DNA from 2 places in the Bacillus sp. AP8 genome. Region 1 is predicted to be linked to the other one. Evidence: predicted binding sites of a transcription regulator. Region 1 holds the regulator's gene; the other holds the start of a gene.
What was found. The regulator Rex, encoded in region 1, represses fermentation and respiration genes when NADH is low (regulators of the CRP and FNR family bind a similar motif). The targets are predictions, from matches to a motif close to TTGTGAAATATTTCACAA.
Positions count from the first base shown of each region.

Region 2: BN349_RS23360 (4Fe-4S dicluster domain-containing protein) is a predicted target of Rex. The motif match lies at 1,724-1,741, and genes of this name have one in related genera.

Region 1 covers NZ_CAPG01000092.1:5,515-9,380, forward strand. The annotation lists gene BN349_RS21765 (ABC-F family ATP-binding cassette domain-containing protein) at 1-311, opposite strand, end outside; gene BN349_RS21770 (redox-sensing transcriptional repressor Rex) at 905-1,585, shown strand; gene BN349_RS21775 (YdiK family protein) at 1,713-1,922, opposite strand; gene BN349_RS21780 (CPBP family intramembrane glutamic endopeptidase) at 1,919-2,659, opposite strand; gene groES (co-chaperone GroES) at 2,988-3,272, shown strand; gene groL (chaperonin GroEL) at 3,324-3,866, shown strand, end outside.
Region 2 covers NZ_CAPG01000027.1:22,698-26,563, reverse strand. The annotation lists gene BN349_RS04805 (molybdopterin-dependent oxidoreductase) at 1-1,406, opposite strand, end outside; gene BN349_RS23360 (4Fe-4S dicluster domain-containing protein) at 1,795-2,355, shown strand; gene BN349_RS04795 (PucR family transcriptional regulator) at 2,348-3,866, shown strand, end outside.

The sequences.
Region 1 (3,866 bases):
AGTGATCGTAATTGCTGTTCAAGTTGAATTAATGGTGTATATACGGTTAACATTTCATCCCAAATGGAGCGCTCAGAATGTAAACCCGTATTCTGTGCTAGATAACCTAAAGATAAATCCTTTGGCTTTATTATTTCTCCATCATCATAGGACATTTGATCAGCAATGATTTTTAACAAGGTTGATTTTCCGGCACCATTTCTTCCTACTAGACCTATACGATCCCTTTTTTGTACTTCTAGCTTTATATCAGAAAGGATTTGCTCAGCTCCATAATATTTCGATAATTTATTTACTTGTAACACAATCATATTATTCACCTCAGTTGTCTTACTGATAGTGTATACGAAACACACTATTGGAGCAATTAAAGGAATATAAATTGTGAAAAACAGTACAAACTGTGGCACAAAATTGTGAAAATAGTGTATCATCAATGTAAAGGGGGTAATAGATGGGAGAAGTAACTTAATCAGTTGGATTGGTAAAGTTAAGATTGGGATAAAAGAGACCAGTTAAACGGGTAACAAAGCCATTGGTAGACAAAAGCTTTGTTACACCTGAAAAAGGGGATGTTCTTTCTATGAAATGGAATGTTAATAAGAGGATTGCTTAATCCATACTTATTCATCCATTCTGTTATACTTAATGAAATCAAAAAGGCATAGAAAGTTCATAATTATATTATATTTTGCGCAATTATTAATTTTAAATGTTTCGAACATTATTACTGTGGAAGCGTTTACAACTGTTTTTGCAATAATTACATTATGTGCATATGACAAGATAAAGGTATAATTATTGAATTAAATATTTTCGAGTAGGAATAGTAAGAAATTCAAGCCCTGATTATTATAGATAATTTATTGAACTTTAAGAGCAATTATAATGGGGGGAGCAGATTATGCCACAGGAAAACATAAAAATTCCTCAAGCAACAGCAAAGAGATTACCTTTGTATTATCGTTTTTTGAAAAATTTACATTCGTCAGGAAAGCAACGTGTTTCATCAGCTGAACTAAGTGAAGCTGTAAAAGTAGATTCCGCTACAATTCGTAGAGATTTTTCTTATTTTGGAGCGTTAGGTAAAAAAGGTTACGGTTATAACGTAAATTATTTATTATCTTTTTTTAGAAAGACACTTGATCAAGATGAATTAACGAAAGTCGCATTAATTGGGGTAGGAAATTTAGGGACTGCTTTTTTGCATTATAATTTTTTGAAAAACAATAATACGAAGATTGAAATGGCTTTTGATGTTGATAAGGAAAAAATCGGTACAAAAATAGGTGACGTTACCATTTTTGACATGGATGAAATGGAAGAGATTCTACAAAAAGAAGGAGTAACGGTTGCAATCCTAACCGTCCCAGCTCCTGTAGCACAACCTATCACGGATCGTTTAGTTGGTGCTAATGTAAAAGGAATCTTAAACTTTACACCAGCAAGATTAAATGTTCCACTTTCTATTCGTGTCCATCATATTGATTTAGCGGTAGAATTACAATCGCTTGTATATTTCTTAAAGCACTACCCAATAGAAGATATACATGACATCGAATTAGAGCATCAAGAACAGGAATAGAAAAGAGGTTATCTGAAGGTAATATATCATTTATCTTTAGATAACCTCTTCTTCATTTCAAGCTTATATGATGTTTTATAAAATCATATAAGCTTATAATGAGTAATCAGAGTATAGATGCCATTATTTAAGGTTTCTTTTTTTGCATTCTCTTTAACCGGAAATGTAGCATTACTAAACGGATTCCAGATCCGAAATCAATGGTTGCTAAAAATACTATTAGGAATGATAATACATTCCATCCATCGGCTGATACATAATTAATAGCCAGAGCAGTAAAAATGATTCCAAGTATGATGTAAATGATACCTGAAGTTAAGGGTGACTGACGTCTCATAGTAATCCTCCAATAAAGCTTTGCACTTGTTCGACTTGTTTCATCATATCTTCTATTTGATCTTGGAACATTAGCTGCACAATAACAACTGTAGTGTTCATCATGACATGAGCAAAAATCGGTACTATAATTCGTTTTGTTTTAACGTATAGGAATGCAAAGGTGAATCCCATAGCGGTGTATAGAATGATATGCTCAAATTCTAGATGTGCTAAACCAAATATGATCGAACTAATTAATGCGGCTAATATAAAATTCATTTTTTTATAAAGAGAACCAAAAATAATTTTTCTAAATATCAATTCTTCTAGTATTGGTCCAACTATAGAAGTTATTATAGCAAATGATGGAACAGAAGAAATCACATTTACAAGGGTTTGAGTATTTTCGGAGCCTACTTCGATTCCAATTAATCTTTCTATATTTGCTGCAATAGTTTGAGCGAAGAAAGCTAGAAAAATTCCCGCTATAGCCCAAAGAATGGACATACCCACTGGTGCAGGAGGTTCATTTCTTATCCAACTAGCTGAACCAAAATCCTTTCTCATTAAAATCAGTGTAATAATTAAAGCTACGATAAAGCTAAATATAGACCAATAGGCAGTAGCATAGATATTTATCGTATTTTCAGAAGCTCCCATTGCAAGACCAATATATTTAAAGAGAGGAGCACCAATAATACCGGATAATTGCATGGCAATATACACCATGATGACATACCAATATTCTTTTTTCACACTATTATCTCCTTTTGAAGTTACATATCTATTATTGTACTTCTTTTTGATGAAAGGTTACAAACCATTCCTTTTTTCAAATTCTATAAAATTTTCTTTTTGCAAAATTTTATTATAAAAGAGAGTAATTTGTAGCATACTGTAGAAGGTTTAGATCACTTAGGAAGAATATTGTTGGAATCTGTTGAAGGGAAGGGATTTTTTTTAAAGACAAATACTTGAAAAATAGTGCGAATTTATTTATTATATTAATTGTGTTAGCACTCAATATAGTTGAGTGCTAATAATAGAAAAATTTTATGAATTGTTATTGAGGAGGGTGTTTTTCTTGTTAAAACCATTAGGTGATCGCGTTATTATTGAACTAGTTCAATCAGAAGAAAAAACTGCAAGTGGTATCGTATTACCAGATACTGCAAAGGAAAAACCTCAAGAAGGTAAAATTGTAGCAGTAGGTGCTGGAAATGTACTTGATAACGGTGAGCGAGTAGCCTTAGAGGTTGCTGTTGGCGATCGTATCATCTTCTCAAAATATGCTGGTACTGAAGTGAAATATGAAGGTACTGAATACTTAATCTTACGTGAATCAGACATCTTAGCAGTAATTGGCTAATACTATACTTATTTATTAATAAACGTGAATATTCTAGGGAGGTAATGAAACATGGCTAAAGATATTAAATTTAGTGAAGAAGCTCGCCGTTCGATGCTTCGTGGTGTAGATGCTCTTGCAAATGCAGTAAAAGTTACTCTTGGACCTAAAGGACGTAACGTGGTTCTTGAGAAAAAATTCGGTTCACCACTTATTACAAATGATGGTGTAACAATTGCAAAAGAAATCGAATTAGAAGATGCTTTTGAAAACATGGGAGCTAAACTAGTTGCTGAAGTAGCAAGCAAAACAAATGATATTGCTGGTGACGGTACAACTACTGCAACAGTTCTTGCTCAAGCGATGATTCGTGAAGGCTTAAAGAACGTTACAGCTGGCGCTAACCCAATGGGTATCCGTAAAGGTATTGAAAAAGCGGTTAAAGAAGCTGTTTCTGAATTACAAGCTATTTCTAAGCCAATCGAAAACAAAGAATCTATCGCACAAGTAGCGGCTATTTCTGCAGCTGATGAAGAAGTAGGTCAATTAATTGCTGAAGCGATGGAGCGCGTTGGAAACGACGGAGTTATTACAATTGAAGAATCTAAAGGTTTC
Region 2 (3,866 bases), on a different contig from region 1:
GATAGTAAACACGAAATATCTAAATCACTTTTACTTTCATAAAAAGGTGAAATAGCAGGCTCGTTAATCCCAATCCAATGATGCCAATAACTAGGTACGATATCCCATTCTTCAAAGTTGGTAGTAGTGGGTAGTACAATATCAGAAAGCTCAGCAGATGGAGTTAAAAATTGATCAACTGTCACAATTAACTCCAATTCCTGCAATTGTTTTTTCAACAACTTTTGATCAGGGTTTTGCGCCAATAAGTTACGACAAGAAATCCAAAGGAACTTAATGGGTGGATTCTTCGTAAACTTTAACGACTGAGCAAAGTCATTCATGCTGATCGACCTCACACAGTCTGACTCTGAATAACCTTGGTTATAATAATTCATTATTTTATTTGAGAATTTCCAACTCCCCATTTGTGCATATAAAACACCCGTACCTGGTTTTCCAACATTACCTGTCATGGCCATTAATGCATTAATAGTGCGTATATTTTGCCCACCATTTATATTTCTTTGAAAACCAAAACCTATCCAAGTAATCGTTTTTTTGGCTTTTGAAATATGAGCTGCTATGACTTGAAGAGCATCCTTAGATAGACCACACTCTTGAAGTAACAGCTCCAAATCCAGAGAATTCACATAATCAATGAATGCATGAAATCCTTTTGTATTCTGATTGAGAAATGACTCGTCATGATTATTCTCATCATAAATAACTTTTGCTAACGCTAAAGCAAGTGCACCATCAGTACCTGGATTTATTTGCACATAAATATCTGATTTTTTTGCTGTCGCTGTATAAACCGGATCTATCGTAATGATAGTTGCTCCTCTTTGTTTAGCTTCATATAAATACGGTACTGAATGCATGGATGTCCAAACTGGATTACTCCCCCATAAAATAATGGTATCTGCTAGTGCTAGTTGACTTGGATCAGAGTTTTTATAATTGCCAAAATCATAAATGGAAGCATCTAATCCAGAAGACCAACACGGTGAACCAACAGCCCGAGTCGTTTGTCCCAGACTATTAAAGAATCCCTCTACACTATTATGAAGTACACCAAAGTTTCCTGAATATTTATTTAATGCTAAAGATAAGTTTGAATGATATCGATCATATAACTCAATCATTTTTTGACAAATGATTTCAATTGCCTCATCCCAAGAAATTCTAATCCATTCCCCACTTCCTCTTTTAATCTGCTTCATCGGAAATTTGAGCCTTTCTGGATGATAGACATGGGAGAGATAATTGTAACCTTTTGGACAAAGCTTTCCTTTTGTATAACCGTGTTTTTGATCTCCAGAAATCTTCATCAGCGTTCCATTTTTCGTATACCCTAACATAGCACAGCTACTATAACAATTTCGCGGACATATATGTCGAGTTACTTTATAGTTTTGATCCAAGCTCTTTACCTCCTTTCTTACATCTTTACTGCTAGTCATTTATAACGAAGACTGTTTTCGCAAACTTTGAAAGTGAGTATAGGTATAGGTTGCATCCACAGAAGTCTCGCACCTTACGTTTCTATCAACCGTGTTCTTTATCCTCTGATTTTAATCACCGAACATATTGAAAAGCAACTCTCTAAAAAAAACAGCTATATTAAAAGTTCTACATTATAATAAAAATATTGCCTTCAACACTGCTTACCTTTCTAATTGAGTAAAATACATTACTATTCTCCTTTTAGGCATAGCTGATAAAATCATAACATCTTTATATGTGAATTTCATCACATTTTTCTTACTTTCTGATCTCATTTCTTGTATGATAATGAATGAGGTGATTCCAATGAAACAGCTTGCCTTTTTTATTGATGTCAATAAATGCATCTATTGCCGTTCTTGTACGTATGCTTGTAGCAATGAACATGAAACTAGTCAAACAAATCGAAGAAGAATCCAAACTATTTATCAACAGGATGAACAAGAGCATATTCATTTTTCAACATCTTGTAACCATTGTGAAACACCAGCATGCATGACCGTTTGCAATCACCATTGTATTCGAAAAATGCGTAATGGTATTGTAGTTTTAGATAATCAAAACTGTGTTGGCTGTGGTAAATGCGCATCTGCATGTCCATTTCAAGCAATAACCATTCACAAAAGCACAAATAAAGCTGATAAATGTGATATGTGCTACGGGCGCTTACAAAAAGGCGAACAACCTGTTTGTGTGCAAGCATGTATTGCTGAAGCTATTTCAATCGGGTCAATAAATGATGAATGTGATGATTTATATAAGGCTACATTAAAAGAATACACGATGAAAACAATTACAAATCCATCTACACGATATAAATATCAAAAAGCAAATAGAACACAGATTTGGGCTAAAGAAAGTGAGTAAGAAAGCTATGTCACTAACATTTAATCAACTGATGACCTGTAACCCCTTCTTTTTTGGTAACATTCTTGCTGGTTGGAATGGAAAAGCAAATATTATTTCAAATGTTTGTTTTAATGAGATTCCATCTCAACCAGATAGCGTGTTAATTATTGAAAGCACTGAACAACAATTCCCCTTAATAGAAGCTAGTCTTGAGAACAAGCTAACGAATGGAATTATTGTTTTTTCAAAAACCAACAGATCTGTACCCTATTATTTAATTGATCTAGCAAATGAAATTCAAAAACCCTTACTCTTCTTTGTAAAGGAAGATGAGCATTATTTACTTAATCAGTTAAACCAAGTATTATCTTTAGAAAAACAAAACCTACTCCATATTCTTTCAAATGAAATGGTCTCTTATTGGCTCGAGATTTTAAATATGAACGATATTCATACTGTTTTGAAGCGTCTTAGCAAATTTATAGGGCAAGAGGTTATGTTTTTTAATAACAAAAAGCAATATGGCAATCTCTCATCATTTCATTTATCTAGCAATGATATAAACCATTTAAATGAATTTCAATTAATCGAAAATGATATATCTATTATTAGCGACGGTTCAAATGAGTTCTTCTCATACAAGATTAAAGATTCTTTTGAGAATACGATTGGCTATCTTTTTCTAGAGAAAATCCGCAATCGACTGGACTTTGATATCATTCGTTTATTTCAACTTGTAACTCCAGCTATAAAGACATGGATTAAACAAGAGGAAAGTGCACAATCTATCCATTTAAAATATCGAGATCAATTATTTTTTGACATATTAAATAACAATATTGAAACGGAGAATGAATTACATGAGCTCATACAGATTTGGAAAATGGATTTTACCCCAAACGGTTTTGTATTAGCCATTAATTTGCAAAGTAATCATGCCATTACAAAAGACATCATTAACAATATTCAAAATCAACTCGAAACGCATGACAGATTAAATATTTATTCAACCTATTTAAGCCATCGAATTGTTTCCATTATCTTTTTTAAATCCAAGACGATATCAAAAGAAGAGTTTAATCAGTGGCTCCGTCAAACACAATGTAAAATTTCAGAATTATACCCTGATATTAAAACGGTAATTGGCATTGGTCGTCCCTATGTTTCAAACCTAGATTTGCATAAGAGCTTTCAAGAGGCAAAAATAGCCTTACAAATGCATGATTATGTTCAAGGTAGTGATGGTTTGATTCATTATCAAGATATTGGCTACATTCGCCTGTTATCCTATATCCATGATGACTTATTAAAAGATTTTTCGAAGCAGTATTTAGGAAAACTCATGAACCATGATCGAGAAAACGAAACGGAGCTTATTCAAACGTTATATTATTATTGCAATCATAACGGTGATATCTCTAAAACAGCTCAAGCACTTTTCATTCATCAAAATACACTTCGTCAACGGTTAAAAAAAATTGAAAGTATTTTAGATGTACAGCTAAACTCCTATACTGATTTAATGAATT